2 regions of the Streptomyces sp. NPDC003284 genome follow, and region 2 is predicted to be linked to the other one. Evidence: riboswitches for the same ligand, from Rfam matches in the RefSeq annotation. Region 2 holds a riboswitch; the other holds the start of a gene.

Region 1 (14,189 bases), on a different contig from region 2:
CGGGCGAGGGCTGGCTCGCCTCCCGGACGCCGCTGCGCCGCCGCCGGGTGCGCACCGATCTGCTGGTGTCGGTGCGGGTCGTGGACGGTGTCTCCCGGCGGCTGGTCCTGCGGGACGCCCTCGGCGGCCGTATCGAGATCGATCCGCGGATCCTGGTGGACAACCCCGGCCTCTGGTACCACCTGGCGGAGGACGCGCGGACATCGGCGGCGCGCGGCCTGCTGCGCTGCGGGACGGACGCGCTGCGTGATCTTGAGGAGCGGGTGGACCGCGAGACGACACGCACCGTATTCCGGATCTCGGGCCTCGAACCCTGACCAGGACGCCCCGCCGACCCTCGCCCAGGGGCATTCGCGCAGGTGGGACGGGGCCGTTCTTAACGGAAGATTGACGCCCGCCTGGCCCATCACGCATGGGCCCCCACATCACGCTCCGCATACGCTGGTGCCCCGTCCGCAGGCCGGCCGGACTCACACGCCGAGCCGTCGTCCGGCTCGGCCGCACCTTTGGAGCAGGGCCGATGGCCACCACCGAGCACCCTCCCAGCCGGCTGCGCGCCTGGATGCTGGAGGGCCTGTCCGACATGGGCAAGGGCGTGCAGCAGGGCCCGCACGCCGCGCCCGAGCCCCCGCACGAGGGGCAGCGCTGGTGGCGGGTCATGTGCCTGACCGGGGTCGACTACTTCTCCACCCTCGGCTACCAGCCGGGCATCGCGGCACTGGCCGCCGGGCTGCTCTCGCCGGTCGCCACGCTGGTCCTGGTGCTCGTCACCCTCGCGGGCGCCCTGCCGGTGTACCGCAGGGTCGCCGAGGAGAGTCCGCACGGCCAGGGTTCCATCGCGATGCTGGAGCGCCTGCTGTCGTTCTGGCAGGGCAAGCTGTTCGTGCTGACCCTGCTCGGGTTCGCCGCCACCGACTTCCTCATCACCATCACCCTGTCGGCCGCCGACGCCTCGACGCACCTGGTGGAGAACCCCCATCTGACGAACGCGCTGCACAGCCACCAGATGCTGATCACGCTGGTCCTGCTGGCACTGCTCGGCGCGGTGTTCCTCAAGGGCTTCCTGGAGGCGATCGGGGTCGCGGTCGTCCTGGTCGGCGTCTATCTGGCGCTGAACGTCGTGGTGGTCGTCTCCGGTATCTGGCACGTCGTCACCGCCGGGCACCTGGTCACCGACTGGACGGGTGCCCTGACCACCCAGCACGGCAGCGTCTTCGCCATGGTCGGGGTGGCCCTGCTGGTCTTCCCCAAGCTCGCGCTCGGCCTGTCCGGCTTCGAGACGGGTGTGGCCGTGATGCCGCATGTGCGCGGCGACGCCGGTGACACCGAGGAGCGGCCGACCGGCCGGATCCGGGACACCAGGAAGCTGCTCACCACGGCCGCCCTGATCATGAGCTGCTTCCTCATCGCGACCAGCTTCATCACCACGCTGCTGATCCCCGCGCCGGAGTTCAAGCCCGGCGGCGCGGCCAACGGGCGTGCGCTGGCCTATCTGGCGCACCGCTACCTCGGGAACGCCTTCGGCACGGTCTACGACGTCTCGACCATCGCCATCCTGTGGTTCGCGGGCGCCTCCGCGATGGCCGGGCTGCTGAACCTGATGCCGCGCTACCTCCCCCGCTACGGCATGGCCCCGCACTGGGCCCGCGCGGTGCGCCCGATGGTCCTCGTGTTCACGCTGATCGCCTTCCTGGTCACCTGGATCTTCGACGCGAACGTCGACAAGCAGGGCGGCGCGTACGCGACCGGTGTGCTGGTGCTGATCAGCTCGGCGGCCATCGCGGTGACCATCGCCGCGCACAAGGCCGGCCAGCGCGGGTGGACGGTCGCCTTCGCGGTGATCTCGGCCGTGTTCCTGTACACGACCGTGGCCAACGTCATCGAGCGCCCGGACGGCGTGAAGATCGGTGCCTGCTTCATCGCCGGGATCATCCTCGTCTCGCTGCTGTCGCGGCTGGCCCGTGCCTTCGAGCTGCGGGTGACCAGTGTGACGCTGGACCCGATGGCGGAACGTTTCATCCGAGATATCGCCAGCCGCAAGATCCGGATCATCGCCAACGAGCCCGACCGCCGCGACAAGGCCGAGTACCGCGACAAGATCGAGCAGATCCGCTCCGACAACGACATCTCCGACACGGAGGACTTCGTCTTCGCGGAGGTCACGGTGACCGACCCGTCCGAGTTCGAGTCGGGCCTGAAGGTGCGCGGCGAGGTCCTGCACGGCCGCTACCGCGTCCTGGCCCTGGAGTCCGCCTCCGTCCCCAACGCGCTGGCCGCGCTGCTCCTGCGCATCCGCGACATGACCGGCCGCACCCCGCACATCTACTTCGAGTGGACCGAGGGCAACCCCTTCCACAACTTCCTGCGCTTCTTCCTCTTCGGGCAGGGCGAGGTCGCCCCGGTCACCCGCGAGGTGCTGCGCGAGGCCGAACCGGACCCGGCCCGGCGCCCCCGCGTCCACACCGGATGAGCACACCCCGGCACTCGCCGCCGCCCCTGCGTCCGCCGCACCCGGCCGGGGCCCTATCGTGACCGGCATGCAGTCCTACACCATCGGCCAGGCCGCCCGTCTGCTCGGCGTCAGCCCGGACACCGCCCGCCGCTGGGCGGACGCGGGCCGGGTCACCACCCACCGCGACGAGGGCGGACGGCGGCTCATCGACGGGCGGGACCTCGCCGCCTTCTCGGTGGAACTGGCCAAGTCCGGCGGCGGCGAGGAGGACCCCTCCTACACCTCGGTCCGCAACGCCTTCCCCGGCATCGTCACCGCCATCAAGCTCGGCGACGTCGCCGCGCAGGTCGAGATCCAGGCCGGCCCGCACCGCCTGGTCTCACTGCTGACCCGGGAGGCCGTGGAGGAACTCGGCCTGGAGGTCGGCATGGAGGCCACCGCCCGGGTGAAGTCGACGAACGTGCACATCGACCGGACCTGACGGCAGACGGGACCGGCCCCCCGGCCGCCGCTCAGGCCGCCGCGGCGCCCGCGCCGTATGCGCCGTCCACCCGGATCGCCCGGATGCCGCTGACATAGCGCGCCCCGCAGCGGTCCTGCGGAAGCACCAGCTGCGGTCCGTCGCCGTCCAGCGGTACGTCGTCCAGGGCCACCGCGAGCAGCACCGGCGCCGCCCCGAAGTCCGGGTCGATCTCCGCCCAGGACAGCAGCGTGCGGTGCCCGTCCGCGCCCGCGACGTCGATCAGGAACCGCAGCCGGTCCTTGCGCCGGGCCGGGTCGAAACCGGGCCCGGCGTCCGCCAGCACGTCGTACAGCCGGGGCCCGGCGAAGCGGTGGCGCCGCACCCCGCTGGTCGCGCAGTCGAAGCTGACCCGGGCCCGGTGCTGGGGCCAGCCCAGCAGGTCCGGCACGGTCAGACGCACCGGTCGGGTGAGGTCACCGGTCAGGACGAGTTCGGCGAGCGGCACGGCCACCACCTCCGGCAGGTCCGTACCCGCGGGGCGACACCGTACAAACGCACATGCAACCCTGGGATACGGAAGGACCAGCTCATGCGAAGCAACAGGAGACTTATGCCTCGCACTTGCGGCAGTATCATCGCGGCACGGCCCCGCACGGCCGTGCCAGGGCGCGACAACCTTCTTTTTCGTGCACGACCAGAGGAGTAGATCCGTGATGACCCGTTCCGTGCGCCGGACCCGGACCCTACAGGTGGCCGGTGCGGGAGCCGTGGCCCTGCTGGCCCTCAGCGCCTGCTCCTCCTCCGACTCGTCCTCGTCCTCCGACGCGCCCTCCGGCAGCTCCTCGGCGTCCTCCGCGCCGAAGCTGTCCGGCACCGTGACGGTCTTCGCCGCCGCGTCCCTGAAGGAGAGCTTCACGACGCTCGGCAAGGAGTTCGAGCAGCAGCACCCGGGCACCAAGGTGGCCTTCAACTTCGGCGGCAGCGACACCCTGGCCGCGAGCATCACCAGCGGCGCCCCCGCCGACGTGTTCGCCGCCGCCAGCGCCAAGACCATGAAGATCGTGACGGACAAGAAGGACGAGGGCGCCGCGCCCGTCACCTTCGTCCGCAACCAGCTGGAGATCGCCACCCTGCCCGGCAACCCGGACAAGATCGCCTCTCTGAAGGACCTCACCAAGTCCGGTCTGAAGGTGGTCCTGTGCGACAAGACGGTGCCGTGCGGCGCCGCCGCCCAGAAGGCGCTCACCGCCAGCGACCTCAAGCTCACCCCGGTCTCCTACGAGCAGGACGTCAAGAGCGCCCTGACCAAGGTGGAGCTGAAGGAGGCCGACGCGGCCGTCGTCTACAAGACCGATGTGCACGCGGCCGGTGACAAGGTGGAGGGTGTGGAGTTCCCCGAGTCGGCCAAGGCCGTCAACGACTACCCGATCGCCCCGCTGAAGAGCGCCCCCAACGCCGCGGGCGCCAAGGCGTTCATCGAGCTGGTCACCTCGGCCGAGGGCCAGAAGGTGCTGTCCGAGGCCGGCTTCCTCAAGCCGTGACCGTGACCGACAAGGCCGGCGCCGTGACCCGCGGAGGCGGGGCACGGCGCCGGCGTGCCGTCCGGGGCGTGCCGCTGCCTCTGCTGCTGCCCGCCCTGGTGGGCCTCGCCTTCCTGCTGCTGCCGCTGCTCGCCCTGCTGATCCGCGCGCCCTGGCGCAGTCTGCCGGACCAGCTGACCAGCACCGAGGTCTGGCAGGCACTACAGCTCTCGCTGGTCAGCGCCACCGCCGCGACCGCCGTGAGCCTGGTGCTGGGCGTCCCGCTGGCCTGGCTGCTGGCCCGCACCGACTTCCCCGGCCGCGGCCTCGTCCGGGCCCTGGTGACGCTGCCGCTGGTGCTGCCGCCGGTGGTGGGCGGTGTGGCGCTGCTGCTGGCGCTCGGGCGCAACGGCGTGGTCGGGCAGTGGCTCGACTCCTGGTTCGGGATCACGCTGCCCTTCACCACGGCCGGTGTGGTGGTCGCGGAGGCGTTCGTGGCCATGCCGTTCCTCGTCATCAGCGTCGAGGGCACGCTGCGCGCCGCCGACCCGCGCTACGAGGAGGCGGCCACCACGCTCGGCGCCTCCCGCTTCACCGCGTTCCGCCGGGTCACCCTGCCGCTGATCGCGCCCGGCATCGCGGCGGGCGCGGTGCTGGCGTGGGCGCGGGCGCTCGGCGAGTTCGGCGCCACGATCACCTTCGCCGGGAACTTCCCGGGCCGTACGCAGACCATGCCGCTGGCCGTCTACCTGGCGCTCCAGGACGACCCGGCCGCCGCCATCGCGCTGAGCCTGGTGCTGCTGGCCGTGTCGATCGCGGTCCTCGCGGGTCTGCGGGACCGTTGGATGACGGCGTCCTCATGAACCGAGCCGCGCCGCGCCTCCCGCTCCCCTCCCCCTCCTCCCCCTTCTCCCCCATCTCCCCCTCGCCCTCCCCTCCCCCGGACGGCCCCGCATCCTGGACGATCGCCTCATGACCGACATCGACGAGACCGCGCACCGGGTCCGCGCAGACGACGGGCCCGACACCGGACTCGACGCCCACCTCGTCGTCGACCGGGGCGGCTTCCGGCTCGACGTGCCCCTGACCGCCGCGCCCGGCGAGGTCGTGGCGCTGCTCGGCCCGAACGGCGCCGGGAAGACCACCGCCCTGCGCGCCCTGGCCGGACTGGTCCCGCTCACCGGCGGGCGGCTGCGCCTGGACGGCGCCGAGCTGGAGCGCACACCGCCGGAGAAGCGCCCGGTCGGGGTCGTCTTCCAGGACTATCTGCTCTTCCCGCACCTGTCCGCCCTGGACAACGTGGCCTTCGGCCCGCGCTGCCAGGGCGCGACCAGGGCCGAGGCCCGCGCTCAGGCCGCCGAGTGGCTGGCGCGCATGGGCCTGGCCGATCACGCCGGGGCCAAGCCGCGCCGGCTCTCCGGGGGCCAGGCCCAGCGGGTGGCCGTGGCCCGCGCGCTGGCCACCCGGCCCCGGCTGCTGCTCCTGGACGAGCCGCTCGCCGCGCTGGACGCCCGCACCCGGCTGGAGGTGCGCGCCCAGCTCCGCCGACACCTCGCCGAGTTCGAGGCGGTGGCCGTGCTGGTCACGCACGACCCGCTGGACGCGATGGTGCTGGCCGACCGGCTCGTGGTCGTCGAGCACGGCCGGGTGGTGCAGGAGGGCACCCCCTCGGAGATCGCCCGCCGGCCGCGCACCGACTACATCGCGCAGCTCGTCGGTCTGAACCTGTACCGCGGGCGTGCCGAGGGGCACCTGGTGCGGCTGGAGTCCGGTACCGCCCTCACCACCACCGAGAAGCTCACCGGACCGGCGTTCGTCGCCTTCCCGCCGGGCGCGGTCACCCTCCACCGGGAGCGCCCCGCCGACACCAGCGCGCGCAATCTGTGGCGCTGCGAGGTCGCCGGTCTGGAGACGCACGGCGACCGGATCCGCGCCGACCTCACCGGCGACCTCGCCCTCGCCGCCGATCTGACGACGGTCGCCGCCGCCGAACTCGGGCTGGAGCCGGGCGCCGGGGTCTGGGCGGCCGTCAAGGCGGCCCAGACCCACGCCTACCCGGCCTGACCCGAGCGCGGCCCCCCACACGCGGGAGGGGCCCGCACACACGAGGGGCCCCGCCCCCGGCCGCTGCGGACCGGGGGGCGGGGCCCCTCGTGGACGTACCGTCCGCTCAGTCCTCGTACGCGTCCAGCGGCGGGCAGGAGCAGACCAGGTTGCGGTCGCCGAACGCCTGGTCGATCCGGCGCACCGGCGGCCAGTACTTGTCGGCCGTGGAGACACCGGCCGGGAAGACGGCCTCCTCACGGCTGTAGGCGTGCTCCCACTCCCCGCCGAGCGCGGCGGCGGTGTGCGGGGCGTTGCACAGCGGGTTGTCGTCGGCGGGCCAGGCACCCGAGCCGACCTTGTCGATCTCGGCCCGGATCGCGATCATCGTGTCGCAGAACCGGTCCAGCTCGGCCAGGTCCTCGGACTCGGTCGGCTCGATCATCAGCGTCCCGGCCACCGGGAACGACATCGTCGGCGCGTGGAAGCCGTAGTCGATCAGCCGCTTGGCGACGTCGTCCACGCTGACACCGGTCGCCTTGGTCAGCGGACGCAGGTCGATGATGCACTCGTGGGCGACCAGACCGCCGGGGCCCGTGTAGAGCACCGGGAAGTGCGGCTCCAGGCGCTTGGCGATGTAGTTGGCGGACAGCACGGCCACCTGCGTGGCGCGCTTGAGTCCCTCGCCGCCCATCAGCCGGACGTACGCCCAGGAGATGGGCAGGATGCCCGCCGAACCCCAGGGCGCGGCGGAGACCGGTCCCACGCCCGTCTCCGGGCCCGCGGCGGGCTGGAGCGGGTGGTTGGGCAGATACGGCGCGAGGTGCGCGCGTACGGCGACCGGGCCGACGCCGGGGCCGCCGCCGCCGTGCGGGATGCAGAACGTCTTGTGCAGGTTAAGGTGGGAGACGTCGCCGCCGAAGTGGCCCGGCTTGGCGAGGCCGACCAGGGCGTTGAGGTTGGCGCCGTCGACGTAGACCTGGCCGCCGGCCTCGTGGACCTGGGCGCAGATGTCGGCGACGTGCTCCTCGAACACACCGTGCGTGGACGGGTAGGTGATCATCAGCACGGCGAGCTGCTCGCGGTGCTGCTCGATCTTGGCGCGCAGGTCGTCGACGTCGACCTCGCCGTCCTCGGCGGTCTTCACCACGACGACCTTCATCCCGGCCATCACCGCGCTGGCGGCGTTGGTGCCGTGCGCGGAGGACGGGATGAGGCAGACGGTGCGCTGCTCGTCGCCGTTGGCGCGGTGGTAGCCGCGCACGGCGAGCAGACCGGCCAGCTCACCCTGCGATCCGGCGTTCGGCTGGAGGGAGACCTTGTCGTAGCCGGTGACCTCGGCGAGCCGGTCCTCCAGCTCGCGGATGAGGGTGAGGTAGCCCTGCGCCTGCTCGGCGGGGACGAAGGGGTGCAGCTGGCCGAACTCGGGCCAGGTGACCGGCTCCATCTCGGTGGTCGCGTTGAGCTTCATGGTGCAGGAGCCCAGCGGGATCATGCCCCGGTCCAGCGCGTAGTCGCGGTCGGCGAGCTTGCGCAGGTAGCGCAGCATCGCCGTCTCGGAGCGGTGCTGGCTGAAGACGGGGTGGGTGAGGTAGGCGTCGGTGCGCAGCAGGTCCTGGGACAGGATCTGGCCGGCGGCGGCGTCCAGCGCGTCGATGTCGCCGGTGGCGCCGAAGGCGGACCACACGGTCCGCAGCTGGGCGCGCGTGGTGGTCTCGTCGCAGGCGATCGAGACGTGGTCGGCGTCGACGAGGCGGAGGTTCACGCCGCCCTCGCGCGCGGCGGCGACGATCTCGGCGGCGCGGCCCTCGGCGCGGACCGTCAGCGTGTCGAAGTACGCCCCGTGGACGACGGTGGCGCCGCCCGTCTTCAGGCCCTCGGCGAGGACGGCGGCGTAGCGGTGGGTGCGCAGCGCTATGTCCTTCAGGCCCTCGGGCCCGTGGTAGACGGCGTACATGCCGGCCATGACGGCGAGCAGCACCTGCGCGGTGCAGATGTTGCTGGTGGCCTTCTCACGGCGGATGTGCTGCTCGCGGGTCTGGAGGGCGAGGCGGTACGCCTTGTTGCCGTCGGCGTCCACGGAGACGCCGACCAGGCGGCCGGGCAGGCTGCGGGCGAACTGCTCGCGCACCGCCATGTAACCGGCGTGCGGTCCGCCGAAGCCCATCGGCACGCCGAAGCGCTGCGTGGTGCCCACGGCGATGTCCGCGCCCAGCTCGCCGGGCGACTTCAGCAGGGTGAGGGCGAGCAGGTCGGCGGCGACGGTGACCAGGGCGCCCAGCGCGTGCGCCTGGTCGATGACGGGCTTGAGGTCGCGGACGGCACCGGAGGCGCCGGGGTACTGGAGGAGGACGCCGTTGATGTCGCGCTCGGCGAGCGCGGCGGGGATGCCGTCGCTCAGGTCGGCGACGACGACCTCGACACCGGCCGGTTCGGCGCGGGTCTCGATGACGGCGATGGTCTGCGGCAGCGTGTCCGCGTCGACCAGGAAGAGACCCTTCTTGTTCTTGCCCATGCGCCGGGACAGCGCCAGCGCCTCGGCGGCGGCGGTGCCCTCGTCGAGCAGGGAGGCGCCGGAGGTCGGCAGACCGGTGAGGTCGGCGACCACGGTCTGGAAGTTCAGCAGCGCCTCCAGGCGGCCCTGCGAGATCTCCGGCTGGTACGGGGTGTACGCCGTGTACCAGGACGGGTTCTCCATGACGTTGCGCAGGATGACCGGCGGGGTGAACGTCCCGTAGTAGCCGAGTCCGATCATCGAGCCGAGGACCTGGTTGCGGTCGGCGAGGGAGCGCAGCTCGGCCAGCACCTCGGCCTCGGTGCGGGCGCCCGGCAGGTCCAGGGTGTCGGCGTTCTTGATCACGTCCGGCACGGCGGCGGCGGTGAGTTCGTCGAGCGAGCCGTAGCCGACCTGCGCGAGCATCTTGGCCCGCGCCTCCTGGTCGGGCCCGATGTGGCGCTGCTCGAAGGGGATGCCCTGTTCGAGCTCGGAGAGCGGAATGCGCTGGGCGGTCATTGCGGAGGCCTCCTGGTCTGACGCGACCTTCGAGGGACACCACGGCGCGGGTGTCCCGACGGCCTCCCCCTCTGTCATCTCAACCTGAGAGCTTCACCGGGCCGTCCGTGGGCGCCCGGCTTTCACCGTCGGTGAGAGCGGACGCCGTCGACATCCGCTCTGCTTTCCAGAGTGACCTCGTCCGTGCGGTACGTGGGCCTGAGAGATTCCGGGGAGGATTTGCTCCTTCGGCGCCTCCGGTGTTGCTGGAGGACTCTCCCGCACGGGGTCAGCAGCCGCTGCCAGGGTACCAGCGGGCCGGGAGCCCGAGCCTTCGAGTGGCCGCCCCGCCGAATGTGCTCTTTTGTAGTGCTTACGGATGAGTTGCGACCATGTGGAGGGACCGTGCTGACCGAGATCGATCCGCGCAACCTGATCGGCCGCAAGGCGTTCGACCGCAACGGCCACAAGATCGGCACGGTGGACGAGGTGTACCTCGACGACGCGACCGGTGTGCCCGAGTGGGCGGCCATACGCACCGGCCTGTTCTCCCGGGACGCCTTCGTGCCCCTGGAGCCCAGCGAACTGGTCGAGGGCGCCCTGCGCGTCCCCTTCGAGCGCGCCCTGATCAAGGAGGCGCCGGACTTCGGCGTCGGCCGCCACCTCTCCCCGGAGCAGGAACTCCAGCTCTACCACCACTACGGCCTCGATGTGACACCTCCGGTCGCTCCCCTGGACCGCGACTTCGGCAAGCTGGCGGGCTCCGGCACGGAGGAGCCCTGAGGCAGGCCGGCCCTGTCCTCTCCTCTCCCCCTTCCCGCGCCGCACTCGTACGCGTACTCATCCGACGCCCAGCGCGGTCCCACCCCCGGGGGTGCCCGCCGTGCCCGCCGGGTCCGTCGATTCCGTCGCGTCCGCCGGTCTTCGCCGTACCAGCGGCAGCGGATCCGCCGGTTCCAGAGCCGGGTCGTCGACGCGGAAGGTCCTGATCCGCCCCGGCGCCGACTGCGGTGTCTCGAAGCGGACCGTGACCCTGCCGACGCCGCTGCCCTGCACCCAGCCGTGTCCGTGCTCGGTGTGCCGCACGTCGTGCCCCGCGGACCAGTGCCGCTCGGCGGGCTCCGCCGGTTCCGGTGCCGGTTCGTCCACGGGCTCCTCAGCGGGGTGCTCCGCGGCCTCTCCGGCCGCCTGGGCGAACAGGTCCTCCTGGGTGTAGTCGGCGAGCCCGGACACGCCCACTCCGAGCAGCCGCACCCCGCCGGTGGTGTCCACCGAGTCCAGCAGCCGGGCGGCGGCCTCCCGCACCACCGCCTGGTCGTCGGTGGGCCCGCGCAGCGTCTCCGACCGGGTCAGCGTGGAGAAGTCGTACCGCCGCACCTTGAGCACGATGGTCCGGCCCGACAGGCCGGCCCCGCGCAGCCGCCCCACACAGCGGTCGGCCAGCCGCTGCACCTCCAGGCCCACCCGCAGCCGGTCGTGGATGTCGATGTCGTAGGTGTCCTCCACCGACACCGACTTCGTCTCCCGCTCGGCGACCACCGGCCGCTCGTCGTGGGCCAGCGCCATCGCGTGCAGCGCGTGCCCGTGCGCCTTGCCCAGCAGGCGCACCAGCTCGTCCTCGCCCGCCTCGGCGAGCTCGTCGACGGTGTGGATCCCGGCCCGGCGCAGATGGTCCCCCGTGGCCGGTCCCACGCCCGGCAGGGTCCGCACCGACAGGGGGCCGAGGAGGGCGCGCTCCGTGCCCGGTTCGATGAGCACGAGACCGTCCGGCTTGGCCCGCTCGGAGGCGATCTTGGCGAGCATCTTGGAGGCGGCCAGGCCGACCGAGCCCGTCAGCCCCGTGACGGCCCGGATGTCGGCCCGCAGCCGCGCCCCCGCCAGCCGGGCGGATTCCTCGTCCGAGGCCGCTCCCCCGGCCTCCAGGTCCACGAACGCCTCGTCCAGGCTCAGCGGCTCCACCAGCGGGGACAGCGCCCGCAGCAGCCCCATCACCTGCTCGCTGATCGACCGGTAGAAGCCGAAGCGCGGCACCAGATACGCGGCGTTCGGCGCCAGGCGGCGCGCCTGGGCCATCGGCATCGCGGAGTGGACGCCGAAGACCCGCGCCTCGTACGACGCGGTGGCCACCACACCGCGCGGGCCGAGGCCGCCCACCACGACCGCCTTCCCGCGCAGGCTCGGCTTGGACGCCTGCTCCGCCTGGGCGAAGAAGGCATCCATGTCGAGATGCAGGATCGTCGGCGCGCTTCTCACATCTCCGATGCTGCACCACGCCACTGACAATGCCCCCGGCGCGGCGCACGACGCGCGCTCAGGCGGCCGTCCGCGACCGGGATCCGGCCTGCCGCCGAGCGGGCCGGCGGGCGGTCAGACCGCCCGGTTGCGGCGCCTGGCCAGCTCGTCCCCGGGGTTGTGGCCCACCAGGGTCTCACCGGTGTCGACACGCTCGCCGTGCAGCTGCGACAGGGCGCTCTCCACATCGCGCCACACCACTCCGACGGCGATGCCGAAGATGCCCTGGCCGCCCTGGAGCAGAGCGTGCACCTCGTCGGGCGAGGTGCACTCGTAGACCGTCGCGCCGTCGCTCATCAGCGTCATGCGCTCCAGGTCGCTGAACCCCTGCCGACGCAGGTGCTGCACGGCGGTCCGGATGTTCTGCAACGAGACACCGGTGTCCAGGAACCTCTTGACGATCTTCAGGACGACGACGTCGCGGAAGCTGTAGAGCCGCTGGGTGCCGGACCCGTGGGCCGGGCGCACGCTCGGTTCGACCAGGCCGGTGCGGGCCCAGTAGTCCAGTTGCCGGTAGGTGATGCCTGCCGCCGCACAGGCCGTCGGGCCTCGGTAGCCGATTTCCTCGGACGCCATGGACGCCGCCCCTTTGCCGCTCGGCACGGCCGCCGGCCGCTGCGGAGCCTGGTCGGCCGCGCTGTCGTGAAGCCGGTACGGACCGCTTCCCCCGACGTCGATCCCGGGGGCACCCCCAGCCGTACCGTCGCCGCTGCTGCTCACGCCGACCTCCGTCCTTGACCTGCCTCCTCGACGGTAGGCAGTCACCACGGGTGCGTCAACGATCGCCACACTCGGCACGCCGAGTGATAATCACCCTAAGAGTGGTTTCCCGTGCCCCACCGCGGGGAAAGGCTAGCCGAATGCCCTCGTGAGGGGCTCAAGGGCACCCTGGCCGGCCGTCGGCATATGCGGGTGTTCTCACTGGCTGCTGGTGCCGAAGTCCTCCGGCGAGATCTGGTCGAGGAACTCGCGGAATTTCTCCACCTCGTCCTCCTGCTCGTCCGGGATCGCGATGCCCGCGTCGTCGAGCACCGTGTCGCTGCCGTAGATCGGCGTACCGGTGCGCAGCGCGAGCGCTATGGCGTCGGACGGGCGGGCACTCACCTCCACTCCGCTGGCGAAGACCAGCTCGGCGTAGAAGACACCCTCGCGCAGATCCGTGATGCGTACTTCCGTCAGCTCCTGGCCCACGGCTTCCAGCACGTCCTTGAACAGATCGTGGGTCAGCGGACGCGCGGGGGCCATGCCCTGCTGCGCGAAGGCGATCGCCGTCGCCTCCCCGGGTCCGATCCAGATAGGGAGGTAGCGGTCGCCTCCCACTTCACGCAGGAGCACGATCGGTTGGTTGGAGGGCATTTCGACCCGGACACCTACGACATCGAGCTCGTTCACACAGCAACCCTAGGCCGTGCCCGGGACGTTTGGGTAGTCGGGCCGGAAACGGAAGGCCGATCCGGCCGCCGGACGGCCGCCCGGGACCCTCAGGGCAGCCGCACCCCGAGCGCGGTCTGCACCAGCGCCGAGTGCAGCCTGACCGTGAGCGCGGCCAGCTCCTTCGCACGGTCCTCGGCGTGCACCCTGGTCTGTGGGTTGCGGTGCCGTCTGAGCGGGGCCACCACCTGGTCGACGAGCCCGGCCTCCCGGTCCGCCGCGGCCTTCATGACCCGCAGATGACGGGGTTCGATGCCGAAGCGCCCCAGCTCACGGATGAGCGAGGCGACAGTGACGGTCTCGGCGTCGTAGCTGCCGTCCTCCAGTGGGGTGACGAGCCCGTAGGACTCCCACTCCTGGAGGTCCCGTTCCTCGATCTCCGCGGCGGCCAGCAGCCCGGCCCGGCCGATCCGGGGCGCCGCCGGTGCCTCGGTCCGCCGCAGGACCGCCTCACCGCCGCGCTGCCGGCCGAGCACCGGCAACTGCACCGCCTCGCCCCGCTCCACCGCGTCCAGATACTCGCGGATCACCTTCAGCGGCAGATAGTGGTCCCGCTGCATCCGCAGGACCCGGGCGAGGCGCTCGACGTCGTCCGCGCTGAACTTGCGGTACCCCGAGGGGGTGCGCCGGGGCTCCACCAGGCCCTCCGCCTCCAGGAAGCGGATCTTGGAGATGGTGACCTCGGGGAACTCCTCGCGCAGCGCGTTCAGCACCGTGCCGATGCTCATCAGCCCACTGTCCGCGGCGGTGGTGCCGTGCCCGGCACCACCGCTCGGTGTATGAAGCATGGACCTTCCCTGGGTTCCCCGGACGGCGTCCGGGGAGGTCAGTAGCCCTGCCGGCTCGAGTAGAAGACCAGCCGGTACTTGCCGATCTGCACCTCGTCGCCGTTGGACAACGGGACCTCGTCGATCCGCTCCCGGTTCACATACGTGCCGTTCAGGCTGCCGACGTCGGCCACCGTGAACGAGCCGTCCTGGACGCGGCGGAACTCCA
Region 2 (14,189 bases):
GAGCGGCTGCGTGCGCAGATCGCCGCCGGACAGTGGCCCGTCGGCACCAAGCTGCCCGGTGAGACCACCCTGGCCAGGGACCTGGGCGTCGGCCGCTCCACCGTCCGCGAGGCGCTGCGCGCGCTGGCCGGTGCCGGACTGGTGCGGCCCCGGCACGGCGCGGGCGTCTTCGTGATCGCGACCGAACCCGCCGAGGACTGGCCGGCCCGGCTGCGCCGCTCTGCGGTCACCGATGTCTACGAGGTCCGCATGGGCGTCGAGGTGCAGGCGGCCCGCCTGGCGGCCCGGCGCCGCACGCCCGAGGACCTGGCCGCGCTGGAAGCCGCCCTGGCGGGCCGGCGCACGGCGGCGGCGAAGGGCGACGCGGCCTTCGTGGACGCCGACATCGCGCTGCACCGCGGGGTGGTCGCCGCCGCCCACAACCCGGTCCTGACCGCGCTGTTCGAGGAGTTCGTCCCCGTACTGCGCTCCGGCCTCGTCACCCTGCTGGAACTGACCGGGCTGCGCGTGCACGACCCCAACACCGGCGCCGACACCCACCACGACCTCGTCGTCGCCGTCGCGGCGGGCGACGCGGACACGGCGGCGGCCGTGCTCCGCGCCGACCTGGAGGCCACCCTCGGCCTGCTGCGCGAGCGGACCGGCGGAGCGGGGGCGGCCGGGGGAGCAGGGACAGCCGGGAAGTCGGAGCCCACCCCGGAGGCATGAGCCCGCCCGGCACGCCGTCCCCGGAATAGTCCGCGCCGTCCCCCGGTTGGAGACCGCTTGCACGGCACCGACATCCACACCGGCCTCCGGGGTCTCCCCGGAAGAGCGAGGCGAACTGAGATGAAGATCGGCATCATCGGAGCGGGCAACATCGGCGGCAACCTCACCCGGCGGCTCACCGCCCTCGGACACGACGTCGCCGTGGCGAACTCGCGCGGCCCGCAGACCCTCACCGCGCTGGCCGAGGAGACCGGCGCCCGGCCCGTGCGGGCCGAGGAGGCGGCGCGCGGCGCCGAGGTCGTCGTGGTCACCGTCCCGCTGAAGGCGGTCCCGGACCTGCCGGCCGGACTCCTGAAGGAGGCGGCGGACGGCGCGGTCGTGATCGACACCAACAACTACTACCCGCAGCGCGACGGCCGGATCGCCGGGATCGAGGACGAGGGGCTGACCGAGAGCCGCTGGACCGAGCGCCACCTCGGCCACCCCGTGGTGAAGGCGTTCAACGGCACCTACGCCCAGGACCTGCTGGACCGGCACCGCCCGGCCGGAGACCCCGGCCGGCTCGCGCTGCCGGTGGCCGGCGACGACCCGGCGGCCAAGGCGAAGGTACGGGCGCTGATCGGGGAACTGGGCTTCGACACGGTCGACTCCGGCACCCTCGACGACTCCTGGCGCCAGCAGCCCGGCACCCCGGTCTACGGCCTGCGCGAGGGCGTCGACGCCGTCACCGAGGCGCTGGCCGCGGCCTCGCCCGAGCGCCCGGCGGACTTCCGCGCCTGACACCCGGCCGCACGGACCGGGCTCCCGGTCTCACGCCTTGGCCCACTCCCGCAGCGCCGACGCACTGGAGAAGTTCGCCACGTTCTTGTCGTGGGGATCGTCCGTGTACTGGTGGAAGCGCCACTTGGCCTTGATGCGGGGGTGGCCGGCGGAGACGTAGTCGGCGACCCACAGCCCGTCCCCCGCGTAGGAGGTGGTGTCGATGCTCAGCCAGAAGTGGCGGTTGGTGTAGAGCAGCACCCGGTTGTGCGGGCGCAGTTGCTTCACCTTGCGGATGAAGGAGTCCTTCTCCGCGTTGGAGGCGTGGGTGCCCTCACCGGTGGTCTCCCAGTCGACGGCCAGGATGTCGCCCCGCTGCTCCGGGGCGTGCGAGACGAAGTACTCGGCCTGGGCCGCGATGTTGCCGGGCCACAGGAAGTGGTAGAAGCCGACGACCAGATGGGCGTCGCGCCCGTGCTTGGTCTGGGCGGTGAGCCTGGAATTGACGTACGTACGGCCCTCCGTCGCCTTGATGAAGACGAAGGAGAGGCCGTCCGTGCCGTAGGTGGAGGACTGGTACGCGCTCACGTCGATGCCTTGCAGCATGCGGAACTCCCTGAACGAACCGTGGGGGGAGGGGCCGTCGGTTGAGTTCTGCCCCACTTCGGTACGGTCGATCCCTCCACGGCGTTCGAACATCAGCCCAAACCAGAGCACACGGCGCACACACCCCCGAACACGGCGCACGCGCCGCCCCGGCGCTCAGCACTTGGGACGGAGGACGCCGTCACTGCGCTCCGGCTGGCCCACTCGGTAGCGGAGATCTCCCTGGCGAAGGGCGACGCGTTTCTAAAGCTCGTCACCTCCACTTGGGCGGCGCTGCGATCAGGCAGAAACCCCTAGCAATCTTGGGCCGGAGACGTGGTTGCTGCAGAGACATGCCCACGTTGGCTGGGGCCGTAGTCAGTCGCGTGTCACGCCCGCCCTCCAGAGAACCGTGACCGGATCACCTGTTCGCCGCGCGTAACTCACGACGTTCGCCGTACCGTCCAAGTCACTGGACGGGCGGCCGTCCCAGACCCGCGATCAGACGATCGACGTGGTTGACGATCCAGCGGCCTGCCGCGAAGTACGGGGCTGTCCTGAACTTGACACTCCCAGGCCCTGGGCCAGCGGTGGAGTCGCTGAGCCCGGGGCCAGCTACGGGGTGCTGCTCAGGCAGACTCGGCAGTCATGCCGCGTTCTCGGGCGAGGAGCTCGACGATCTCGCGGAGACGGAACTTTGGGTCGGGAGCCTCGGCGATCATTTTGATGAGCAGGTTGTTGAAGTCGTCCAGTGCGGGGCTGCCGAGCCCAGCCGCGTTCATCGCGGCGTGCCCTTCCTGGAGTTGCCCGATGATACGGGCGTTGACGGCGGTCGTCATGCCGGCACCTCCGCCCGCTCGGACCCGGTCTCGCAGAGGACCCGGGTGAGCGTGTCCCACACCTGGTCGGGGTTCCCGGTCTCCAGGATCATCCCGGCTGCCACGTCGAGGGCCTTGTCCATACGCCCGCCGTTGTTCTCCTTCTCCACGTCGATGGCGCGCAGTACGCGGACAACGTGAGGGCGGGCCGCCGCATGCGCGGCGGGCAGCCGGTCCGTGGCGTCCGCCAGGTCCCAGCCAGCCGGGACTTGGTATGCGGCCGGGCTGTTGTCGTAGGTGACGACCCTGGGAGTGCCTTTGCCGCTGCCCAGGTGGACGTCCAGGCGGAGCCGGGACGCTTCCCGGAACAGGGCGGTGATGCCCGGGCCCATGCCGTCGAGGATCACCTCGCGGACGGCGTACCCGTGCTGGCGCAGCAAGATGCGGGCGAACCAGACGGCGGTGCCGGGGTCGGCACGGTGCCTGTCGTAGACGAGGGCGGCGGTGCCGTCGGCGGGGCTGAGGTCGCGGATGTCGGCGGCCTTGCCGGGGGAGGTGGTCCCGCGTCGGACCGTGAGGGCGAGGTCGAGGGGGATCGTGGCGGTCACAGCGTCACCTCCGTGGCGTTGCCGGTGTATAGCTGGCGGAGGCGGAGGAAGATGCCGTCCGCGAGTTCCTTGGCCTTCTCCGGGGTGTACACGTCCTGTAGGGCCTTCCGCATCGCCTCGTCGACCGCCTCGGGGAGGACGGCGGCGAGCCGGCCGAGGAACGCGGTGGGAGTAGCGGCGGTGACCTCGTCGAAGTCGGAGAAGGTCATACCGCCATCACGCCCTGGTGGGCGAGGAGGGCGCGGGCGGCCCACAGGCGGGTGGAAGGGTCCTGTCCGGCGGGGACAGCGAGGAGACGGGTGCCGTCCTTGTGCTGCAGGTAGTGCCCGTACAGGCCGTCGAATGGACCTTCCAACTCCACGACCTGGATGCCATGCGCAGCGGTGAGCACCTCGAACCCGGTGGTGGGGTCGTTGATGGCAGCCATGATGCGGGGGGAGTTCTGCTCGACACGAGGCTGCATTTCTGCGTCGACAATGAGGGCTCCGGACTGTGGAGGCACAGAAGGTAGGTGCTTGGTGACGCCGACGGGAGTAACGCTTGTTGCTGTTTTCGCCATGGCCGTGCTCCTCCAATGCAGGAGTTGGGTACAGACCTCAAGGCCGTTGACGTAATCACCGGCCGAGGCGTTCTGCTTTCAGTGGTAGTCGCCCTGGCAGGGGCGGAACAGGTGCTCTTCTCCGTTCGAGGGACGCCGCCCCCGAGACCGATTACCGCCCTGATGCGAAGCGCGTAGAATGCGTCTTTTTGGCAAGCTCGACCTTGCGGCTCGGGGTGCGGGCCTCATCGAGACGGGGCCGAAGGCCGTGGGCTTTGAAGATGCGGGTGATCTCGGCGAGGTCCGGGGCCTACCGCGAGGACGGGGTGCGGAAGACGCGCCATGTGCCGTAGGTGCTGGCGGGCAGCTTGTCGAGGACCTTCTTCGCGGCGCGCTCGCCGCGGTCGGTGCGGCGGGCCTGGCCGATGGCGCCCTCGTACTCGCGAGACGCGGCCTCGATCTGCTCGGCCGGGGGATGGGTTCAGAACTGGGGTCCTGCCCGACGGGGCCCGGCCCAGCCTGCCGCCGGGCCTTCCTGGGGCCAGAATGAGGCCGGAAGGACAGGGAAGCACCGGGAATGATCACCAGACCCCGGGCGCCCCAATGAGTGGAGCTATTCAGTCCGGTTTCGATGATCCTGCGCGCGGCCGACCGGCTGCCGGGCCTCTTCCTGCTTCGGGGCGTGTTTTCTCAGACTCAGTGAGTGTCGGGCTCCGGGTTCGGCAGGGGCAGTTCGTCGAGGTCGAGGGTGAAGGTGCGGCCGTCGGCCAGGGGGATGGAGAGCTTGCCTGTGCCGTATGCGCGAGTGTGGGCGGTGCTGTAGCCGCTGGAGGTGGGCTCGGTGTGCAGGACGACTTCCCGGGCGTAGGGATCCACGACGAGGTAGACGGGGATGCCGTACCGGCCGTACTTCGCGGTGCAGTCGTCGTAATCCTTGCGTGCCGAGGACGTGGACACGACCTCCGAGATCAACAGGACGTCCTCGAAGCTGTAGCGCTTGCCCTCCTTGCGCGCGTCCTCGCGCAGGATGGCCAGGTCGGGGGCGGAGTTCTCGTCGGCGGGGAAGTCGATGTAGACGTCCGAGGTGACCTTCGCATGACGGCCGAGGGCGAGAGAGTCGATCTGCATCGACCTGATCGTGCTGGAGTGCTCTTCGCTCTGCGGGGTCATGATGATCTTTCCGTCGGCGCCGAAGAACACCACGTATCCCGCGGGGAACTCGGTGTGCGTGATCGCGTCGACACTCATGGACGGTGCTCCTTCCCGTGTGCCGTCATGATACGGCGGACAGAGCCTTCCCACGGGTGGACTTCCGTGACGTGCGTGCACTAGTAGGGGTAACCGGTCCGCACGAGCGGCCGCCGTGACGCGGGGTGTGAGCTCGGCCCGTAGACGTTCAGACCCAACAGCTGGCGTTGGGTGACTTTCAGGGGCGGCGGCCATCTGCCGGGTGGCCATAGGGTGGCCGGAGGCCTTTGGGCGTTGCAGTACGAAGCACCGGCGCCCAGTAACGCATGTGGTTTGACCAGGCACAACGGCCTCTGGCGGCATCAGTCGTCACCAAGGCCGGGCAGGCTGGATGGGCACCAGGTCCGCTGCTGCCCCGCTTGGGCCCGCCGGTTCACCCTCGCGATGCCGGCCCACGCCGGACGACGTGATCCCGTTTGTCCTGCGACGAGACTGCGGACGGTCTCTCCCGGGGCTGCTTCGAACCGTTCGATACCGAGAGCGAAGGTCTTCGCGGCGTACTGCGCCACCACCATCGGCGGGTAGGAAATCGTCGGGCGGCGTGTACCGCGCGGCACGGCGATGTGTACTGCTGCCGGGATGTCATCGATCAGCTCATGCAGGGCCAGGGCGGATTCACCGCACAAGACGGCGCGAGGGGCCCGTGCGCACACGGCCAGCAGATCCGTGTGCGCCGTTTCCGGGGCGTCTGCCCGCCGGTACACCCCATGGCACAGTTCGTCTATCTCCCCCTCCGTGACCAAGTGCGCCAGAGAGGGAGGGGAGAACAGGGCCTGTCGCGCCTGCGCCGTCGTGAATGTGGGGGGAGAGGCCGGCCAGCCGCTGCTTCAAGCGCGGGTTTTCCGCAGAGTTCATGTATCGAATGGCATCCCTTGAGCGGGGGGAAGGGATCGATTTGATACATCAGCTGGTGGGTGATCGGCACATCCGGCGTTGATCACGTGCCGTGAACCTGCAGGTCAAAAGCCCCTTCCAGGGGATGTTCCAGGGACTTTCCGCCGCGTAAGCAGGGAAGGCCCCGACAGCGCCGAAAGACACGAACGCGCTGTTCAGGGCCTACTTGCTCAGCACTCGATGATGTTCACCGCCAGCCCGCCCCGCGCCGTCTCCTTGTACTTCACCGACATGTCCGCGCCGGTGTCCTTCATGGTCTTGATGACCTTGTCGAGGGAGACCTTGTGGGAGCCGTCGCCGCGCAGGGCCATGCGGGCGGCGGTGACGGCCTTGACGGCGGCCATGCCGTTGCGTTCGATGCACGGGATCTGGACCAGGCCGCCGACCGGGTCGCAGGTGAGGCCGAGGTTGTGCTCCATGCCGATCTCGGCGGCGTTCTCCACCTGCTCGGGCGTGCCGCCCATCACCTCGGCGAGCGCGCCCGCCGCCATCGAGCAGGCCGAGCCGACCTCGCCCTGGCAGCCGACCTCGGCGCCGGAGATGGAGGCGTTCTCCTTGAAGAGCATGCCGATCGCCCCGGCGGCCAGCAGGAAGCGGACCACGCCCTCCTCGTCGGCGCCCGGGATGAAGTTCAGGTAGTAGTGCAGGACGGCGGGGATGATGCCGGCCGCGCCGTTGGTGGGGGCGGTGACCACCCGGCCGCCGGCCGCGTTCTCCTCGTTCACCGCCATCGCGTACAGGGTGATCCACTCCATGGCGCGGGCGGCCGGGTCGCCCTCGGCCCGGAGCTGGCGGGCGGTGACGGCCGCGCGGCGGCGCACCTTCAGGCCGCCGGGCAGGATGCCCTCGCGGCTCATGCCGCGCGTCACGCACGCCTGCATCACCCGCCATATCTCCAGCAGGCCGGTGCGGATCTCGTCCTCGGTGCGCCAGGCCCGCTCGTTCTCCAGCATCAGCGCGGAGATCGACAGACCGGTCTCGCGGGTCAGGCGCAGCAGCTCGTCGCCCGTGCGGAAGGGGTACTTCAGGACCGTGTCGTCCAGCTTGATGCGGTCGGCGCCCACCGCGTCCTCGTCCACGACGAAGCCGCCGCCCACCGAGTAGTACGTCTTGGTGAGCAGCTCGGCGCCCGAGGCGTCGTACGCCCACAGGGTCATGCCGTTGGCGTGGTAGGGGAGGGCCTTGCGGCGGTGCAGGACCATGTCGTCGTCGAAGGAGAACGCGATCTCGTGCTCGCCGAGCACGTTCAGCCGGCCGGACTCCTTGATCCGCGCGACCCGGTCGTCGGCGGTCTCCACGTCCACCGTGCGCGGCGAGTCGCCCTCCAGGCCGAGCAGCACCGCCTTGGGGGTGCCGTGGCCGTGGCCGGTGGCGCCGAGGGAGCCGTACAGCTCCGCGCGCAGCGAGGCGACCGGCTCCAGGACCCCCTCGCTCCGCAGTCGGCGGGCGAACATGCGGGCCGCGCGCATCGGGCCGACCGTGTGGGAGCTGGACGGGCCGATGCCGATCGAGAACAGGTCGAAGACCGAGATGGCCACGGGGGGACTCCTCAATGCGGGGGGTGGTGCGAGGGGCGGGGCACCGCGCGGTGCCGGGCCGGGGTCGCCGGCCGGTGCGCGGTGCCCCTCGGGGTGTCTTACTTGTCCAGACCCGGGTACAGCGGGTGCTTGTCGGCCAGGGCCTTCACCCGGGCCTTGAGCGCCTCGGCGTCGTAGGACGGCTTCAGCGCCTCGGCGATCACGTCCGCGACCTCGGTGAAGTCCTCGGCCGTGAAGCCGCGGGTCGCCAGGGCCGGGGTGCCGATCCGGAGGCCGGAGGTGACCATCGGCGGCCGCGGGTCGTTCGGGACCGCGTTGCGGTTGACGGTGATCCCGACCTCGTGGAGGCGGTCCTCGGCCTGCTGGCCGTCCAGCTCCGAGTGGCGCAGGTCCACCAGGACCAGGTGCACGTCGGTGCCGCCGGACAGCACGTCCACGCCCACCGCCCTGGCGTCCTCCTGGACCAGGCGCTCGGCCAGGATCCGGGCGCCCTCCAGGGTACGCCGCTGGCGCTCCTTGAAGTCCTCGCCCGCGGCGACCTTGAAGGCCACGGCCTTCGCGGCGATCACATGCTCCAGCGGGCCACCCTGCTGACCGGGGAAGACCGCGGAGTTGATCTTCTTGGCGAGTTCGGCCGTGGAGAGGATCACACCGCCGCGCGGGCCGCCCAGCGTCTTGTGGGTGGTGGTGGTCACCACATGGGCGTGCGGCACCGGGTTGGGGTGCAGGCCCGCCGCGACCAGACCGGCGAAGTGCGCCATGTCGACCATCAGATACGCGCCGACCTCGTCCGCGATCCGGCGGAACGCGGCGAAGTCCAGCTGCCGCGGGTACGCCGACCAGCCGGCCACGATCAGCTTCGGCTTGGACTCCTTGGCCAGCTTCTCCACCTCGGCCATGTCGACCTGGCCGTCCTCGCCCACGTGGTAGGCGACGACGTCGTAGAGCTTGCCGGAGAAGTTGATCTTCATGCCGTGGGTCAGGTGCCCGCCGTGCGCGAGGTTCAGACCCATGATCGTGTCGCCCGGCTTGAGCAGCGCGAACATCGCCGCCGCGTTGGCCTGGGCGCCCGAGTGCGGCTGCACGTTGGCGTGCTCGGCGCCGAACAGCGCCTTGACCCGGTCGATCGCGATCTGCTCGACCACGTCGACGTGCTCGCAGCCGCCGTAGTAGCGGCGGCCCGGGTAGCCCTCGGCGTACTTGTTGGTGAGGACCGAGCCCTGCGCCTCCATGACCGCGACCGGAGCGAAGTTCTCCGAGGCGATCATCTCCAGCGTGGACTGCTGGCGGCGCAGCTCCGCGTCGACCGCGGCGGCCACGTCCGGGTCCAGCTCGTGCAGGGGGGTGTCGAGAACGCTCATCGGTGTCCCTCCGCCCCTCAGCCGGCGTTCTGCGCGGTGTACTCGTCGGCGGAGAGCAGGTCGGCCGGCTCCTCCGAGAGGCGGACCTTGAACAGCCAGCCGCCCTCGAAGGGGGCGGAGTTCACCAGCGACGGGTCGTCCACCACGTCCTGGTTGGCCTCGGTGATCTCACCGCTGACCGGGGAGTACAGGTCGGAGACCGACTTGGTCGACTCCAGTTCGCCGCAGGTCTCGCCCGCGGTCACGGTGGTGCCCACCGCCGGGAGGTCGGCGTAGACGACATCGCCGAGCGCGTTGGCCGCGAACTCCGTGATGCCGACCGTCGCGACGCCGTCCTCGGCGGGCGACAGCCACTCGTGCTCCTTGCTGTAGCGCAGCTGCTGGGGGTTGTTCATGCCTGAATTCTCCTGTACGCGGGTCAGTGGTGGTGAATGAGGGAGTGCGCGGGCATGCGTGAGGCGGGTCGGGTGACCCGGATCACCGTCGGCCGTGGCTCGACGGTGTCACTTCTGCCGCTTGTAGAAGGGCAGCGCCACGACCTCGAACGGCTCGTGGCTGCCCCGGATGTCCACGCCGACCCCGGCCGTGCCCGGCGCGGCGTGCGCGGCGTCGACGTAGGCCATGGCGATCGGCTTGCCCAGGGTGGGGGAGGGGGCGCCGGAGGTGACCTCGCCGATCACCTCGCCGCCGGACACCACGGAGTACCCGGCGCGCGGCACCCGGCGGCCCTCGGCGACCAGCCCGACCAGGACGCGCGGCGGGGCCTGCTCGGCGCGCCCGGCGGCGGCCAGCAGCGCCTCGCGGCCGACGAAGTCGCCCTCCTTCTCGAACTTCACCACCCGGCCCAGACCCGCGTCGAACGGGGTCAGGGCGGTGGTCAGCTCGTGCCCGTACAGCGGCATGCCCGCCTCCAGGCGCAGCGTGTCGCGGCAGGACAGACCGCAGGCCACCAGGCCCGCGCCCGCGCCGGCCTCGGTCAGCGCCTGCCACAGCTCCACGGCGTGCTCCGGCTTCACGAACAGCTCGAAGCCGTCCTCGCCGGTGTAGCCGGTGCGCGCGATCAGCGCGGGCACCCCGGCGACCGTGCCGGGCAGACCCGCGTAGTACTTCAGGCCGTCCAGGTCGGCGTCGGTGAGAGACTTCAGGATGCCGGAGGACTCCGGGCCCTGGATCGCGAGCAGCGCGTAGGCGTCCCGGTCGTCGCGGACCTCGGCGTCGAAGCCCGCCGCCCGCTCGGTGAGCGAGTCCAGCACCACCTGGGCGTTGGAGGCGTTGGCCACCACCATGTACTCGGTGTCGGCGAGCCGGTAGACGATCAGGTCGTCCAGGATGCCGCCGTCCGCGCGGCAGATCATGGTGTAGCGGGCGCGGCCGACGCCGACCGAGGCGATGTTGCCGACCAGCGCGAAGTTCAGCAGGGCGGCGGCCTGGGGGCCGGTCACGGTGATCTCGCCCATGTGGGACAGGTCGAACAGACCGGCCCGGGTGCGCACGGCGACATGCTCGTCGCGCTCGGAGCCGTAGCGCAGCGGCATGTCCCAGCCGGCGAAGTCGGTCATCGTGGCACCGAGCGAGCGGTGCACCGCGTCGAGGGCGGTGTGACGGAGCGGACGGGACACGGAACTGCTCATCGGTCGGTCTCCCAGGCATGGCGGGCGAGGACGGGGCGTGTCCTCCCCATCTGTCATCGGAACCTGAGAGGTTCGCCATGACCGCCCGAGGACGGACGGACACGGCTTGCACCTTGGGTGGGGCCGCCGCGGCAGGGCGGGCGGCCCGCTTTTCAGATGTGCCTCGCCCGCGCGGTAACGGTGCCTGAGAGATTCAAGGGAGGGACTTGCTCCTTCGGCGCCCCGGGCAGACACGCTGCCGGGGACTCTCCCGCGCGGATTCAAACGGCCGGTATGCAGTTGGCGCGCACATCATTGCATGCCCGGACACTTCACGGCAGGCCGGATCTGTAACCGTGCTGTGGCAGAACGCGCACGGAAACGGCAGACACCGTCCATTACCTTCTCTTTACACTCAAGGGGAAGGTGAACCGTCACCGCCCCGGGGAGGACGATGACGGTGAACAGGACCGCGCCGGCGTACGTGATCACCCGGGCGCCCGCCCTGCCGGGACAGCCGGGGGCCCCGGCCCGCGAGCGGTGCGACGGGCCCCCGGCCCCCGTCGTCCGCGACCTGCGCGAGCGCCCCGGCCGCGCCCCGCACGCCCTGCTCTTCGGACCGGGCGACGTGGTCGTGGTCACCGGACTGCCCGGCGGCGGCAAGTCCACGCTGATGCGCCGCGCCGCGCCCGGCCCCCGCATCGACTCGCAGGACACCCGCGACCGCTGGGACGCCCGTCTGGCGCACCGCCTGCCCTACGCGCTCTACCGCCCCCTGGTCCGCCTCGCCCACTACGCCGCGCTGCGCCGCGCCCTGCGCGGCGGCGAGGGCGTCGTGGTCCACGACTGCGGCACCCAGCGCTGGGTGCGCGGCTGGCTGGCCCGCGCCGCCCGCCGCCGCGGCGGCGCCCTCCACCTGGTCCTGCTGGACGTCGCCCCCGAGGCGGCGCTCACCGGCCAGCGCGAGCGCGGCCGCCGGGTCTCGCGCTACGCCTTCGGCCGCCACCGCAGGTCCGTCGCCCGGCTGCTGGCCGCGGTGGAGCGCGGCGAGCTGCCCGAGGGCTGCGCCTCGGCGGTGCTGCTGGACCGCGCGGCGGCGGCCGGGCTGCGCCGGATCGCCTTCACCGGCCGGCCCGGCCCCGGCACCCGATAACCTTCCGGTCACACCAGTGGTTTCCGGCAGGCGGTAGGCAGATGGACTTCCCGGCGGACTTCTCCGCGGACATTCCGGGGGACTTCCCGGCACAGGCACACCCCCACCCGCACGGCGGGTGGCCCGGCAACGAGCTGGAGGAGGTGCTCTCCGCGGCCCTCGGCATCCCCACGGCCGGCGGCCGCGTCATCGAGGTGCTCGGCCGCAGCTTCCTGTGGGTGCCGCTGCCGAACGGCGGCGGCCCGGACAGCGGCCCGCTCGACCTGCCCACGCTGGAGATCGACGGCCAGGCGTACGTACCGGTCTTCAGCTCCGAGGAGCAGTTCCGCCACGTCGTCGGCGCGCACATGGCGTACACCGTCGCGCCCGCCGTGGAGTTCGCCCGCGGGCTGCCCGCCCAGGTCGGCATCGCGCTCAACCCGGACGGCGTGGCCGGAATGCCGCTGCCGCCGCCCGCCGTGGCCGCACTGTGCCGGGCCGGGCGCACCGCGCTGGACGGCCCCGCCGCCGGCGGCCGGGTCCGGCTCTACGAACCCGACTGGCAGGACGACCCGGTGGACTTCCTGTCCGCCGCCTCCGCCGAGTTCGACGCCACCGGCGTGGTGCGCACCGCCCGCCGCTGCCTGGCCGCCGTCGAGACCGCCGACCCGGTCCTGTTCGTCGGCGTCGAGCTGACCTCGGCGGACGACGAGGCGCGCGCCCGCCCGCTCGACGCCCTGGGCCGCGCCCTGGCGGCGGCGCCCCCGGCCTGGCCGGTGAACCTGGTCCTGCTGGACATCACGGACGACCCGGTGGCCGTATGGCTGCGGGAGAAGGTCAGGCCCTTCTACGGGCACGGACACTGAGACGGCGGGGGGCGCGCGGACGCCGGCGGCACGGACCGGCGCCGCCCGCGCGCGCGACCGCGGCACGGACCGGGCCGCCGGGCGGCTTTAAGCTGGACGCACAGCCCGGTCGAGGGCAACACGGAGGGGCGGTAAATGGTGAGCGCCAGCGACACCGCGGCCGGGCATGTCGAGCAGATGCTCCGCCAGGTGACACCCGGGCGGTACGACGCCTACGAAGCGCTGCTGCGCACCCTCGCGACCCCGTCCACCGGCCAGGTCTGGATGCTGCTCTGGCACGGCCAGGCCGGTGCCCCCGACGCCCAGTACGGCCACATGGAGGTCGGCGGCCACGGCTACGCGCCCTGCGTCACCTCCGCCCAGGAACTGTCGGCCAGCGGCTGGATGCGCTCCTACGAGGTGGTGGACGGGCTGGACGTCGCCCGCACCCTCTACCCCGACCACTTCGGCCTCTGGCTCAATCCGCACGCCCCGGGCGGCGGCGTCGGCATCCCCTGGCTGGATCTGCGCCGGATCGCCTCCGGCCTGGACCGCCAGCCCGCCGGACCGCTCAGACTGTCCGAACCGGCCCTGGAGATCCCGCAGTTCTACGCGCTGCTCACCCAGACCGCCCACCACACGCCCGCGCTGCGCTCGCTGCGCCGCACCTGGGTGCAGCCCGCCGTCGGGTCCCCGTATCTGGCCATCGGCCTGGACGTCTACGACACCTCGCCGGCCGCCGTCGACTCGGTGCGCTCGATGATGCAGCAGTCCATGGCGGCCGTCCCGGACGGGCTGCCGGTCTCGACCGTGGTGATGTCCGACGAGTACGACCCGGTGGTGATGTGGCTGCGCGCCAACGCGCGGCCCTTCTACGACCGCGAGGCGCACGGCGGCGCCGGGCAGGCCGCCGCGGGCGGCTACGGCTACCCGCCGGCCGGCGGACACTGATCCGGAGCGGCGACCGGAACCGGAACCACGCGTACCGCCCCGACCGGCCGACACGCCCTGTGATCCTCTTCGCGCGTAGATGAGGTCGGAAGGTCCGGTTCTGCGGAGGAAAACGCCAACTGGCCCGCGTCCGCCCCCCGTTACCCAGCGTCCGGATAACGGAACCCCCCTACCCGCATCACGTTTGCGCATCCTTTCACCGTCAAGTCTGGCAACAGATCGCCCGCCCGTTGAAGACTCCCGCAACAAGGGGCGTTCGCCTCTGTGTACGACGGACTGACGATGCCGCCACAGCGGCAAGTGCGGGCCGGCTACCGCCGGTTGAGAGGGGTCCCTGCCTAATGACGGCACCATTGCACGAGCCGACCGCCGAAGCGGCCCCGAGCGCGGCCGACGAGGCGGCGGTGGCCGCCCCGGGCGCCAAGGCCGTCCAGGGCCGGTCCCTGGGGCGGATCGCCTGGGAGCGCCTGAAGCGGGACAAGCTCGCCCTGACGGGCGGCGTCGTCGTGCTCCTGCTCATCGTGGTCGCGGTGCTCGCACCCGCGCTCGCCAAGCTGATCGGGCAGGACCCGGACCTCTACCACGAGAACCTGA

Evidence for each region. Region 2 has a riboswitch for glycine ahead of gcvT (glycine cleavage system aminomethyltransferase GcvT). Riboswitches for the same ligand answer to the same signal wherever they lie in the genome.
Region 1: it holds a riboswitch for glycine, as region 2 does, so the genes downstream of both, gcvP (aminomethyl-transferring glycine dehydrogenase) here and gcvT (glycine cleavage system aminomethyltransferase GcvT) in region 2, are expected to answer to the same signal.

What each region holds. Positions count from the first base shown of each region.
Region 1 is NZ_JBSFSI010000013.1:6,512-20,700, reverse strand. Features, by position in the region: gene ACWDYF_RS24970 (hypothetical protein) at 1-317, shown strand, start outside; gene ACWDYF_RS24965 (APC family permease) at 521-2,470, shown strand; gene ACWDYF_RS24960 (TOBE domain-containing protein) at 2,538-2,933, shown strand; gene ACWDYF_RS24955 (molybdopterin-dependent oxidoreductase) at 2,965-3,429, opposite strand; gene modA (molybdate ABC transporter substrate-binding protein) at 3,629-4,456, shown strand; gene modB (molybdate ABC transporter permease subunit) at 4,453-5,298, shown strand; gene ACWDYF_RS24940 (ABC transporter ATP-binding protein) at 5,408-6,499, shown strand; gene gcvP (aminomethyl-transferring glycine dehydrogenase) at 6,606-9,491, opposite strand; glycine riboswitch at 9,668-9,762, opposite strand; gene ACWDYF_RS24930 (PRC-barrel domain-containing protein) at 9,876-10,253, shown strand; partial or broken gene ACWDYF_RS24925 (DNA polymerase IV) at 10,169-11,723, opposite strand; gene ACWDYF_RS24920 (MerR family transcriptional regulator) at 11,838-12,482, opposite strand; gene ACWDYF_RS24915 (bifunctional nuclease family protein) at 12,681-13,154, opposite strand; gene ftsR (transcriptional regulator FtsR) at 13,244-13,981, opposite strand; gene ACWDYF_RS24905 (FHA domain-containing protein) at 14,020-14,189, opposite strand, start outside.
Region 2 is NZ_JBSFSI010000027.1:48,193-62,381, reverse strand. Features, by position in the region: gene ACWDYF_RS34295 (FadR/GntR family transcriptional regulator) at 1-708, shown strand, start outside; gene ACWDYF_RS34290 (NADPH-dependent F420 reductase) at 829-1,488, shown strand; gene ACWDYF_RS34285 (GH25 family lysozyme) at 1,519-2,073, opposite strand; gene ACWDYF_RS34280 (hypothetical protein) at 2,682-2,891, opposite strand; gene ACWDYF_RS34275 (hypothetical protein) at 2,888-3,478, opposite strand; gene ACWDYF_RS34270 (hypothetical protein) at 3,475-3,687, opposite strand; gene ACWDYF_RS34265 (hypothetical protein) at 3,684-3,941, opposite strand; gene ACWDYF_RS34260 (Uma2 family endonuclease) at 4,713-5,264, opposite strand; gene ACWDYF_RS34255 (L-serine ammonia-lyase) at 6,329-7,696, opposite strand; gene glyA (serine hydroxymethyltransferase) at 7,795-9,057, opposite strand; gene gcvH (glycine cleavage system protein GcvH) at 9,075-9,452, opposite strand; gene gcvT (glycine cleavage system aminomethyltransferase GcvT) at 9,561-10,688, opposite strand; glycine riboswitch at 10,729-10,850, opposite strand; glycine riboswitch at 10,851-10,951, opposite strand; gene ACWDYF_RS34235 (AAA family ATPase) at 11,122-11,820, shown strand; gene ACWDYF_RS34230 (enhanced serine sensitivity protein SseB) at 11,862-12,665, shown strand; gene ACWDYF_RS34225 (enhanced serine sensitivity protein SseB C-terminal domain-containing protein) at 12,804-13,595, shown strand; gene ACWDYF_RS34220 (ABC transporter permease) at 13,937-14,189, shown strand, end outside.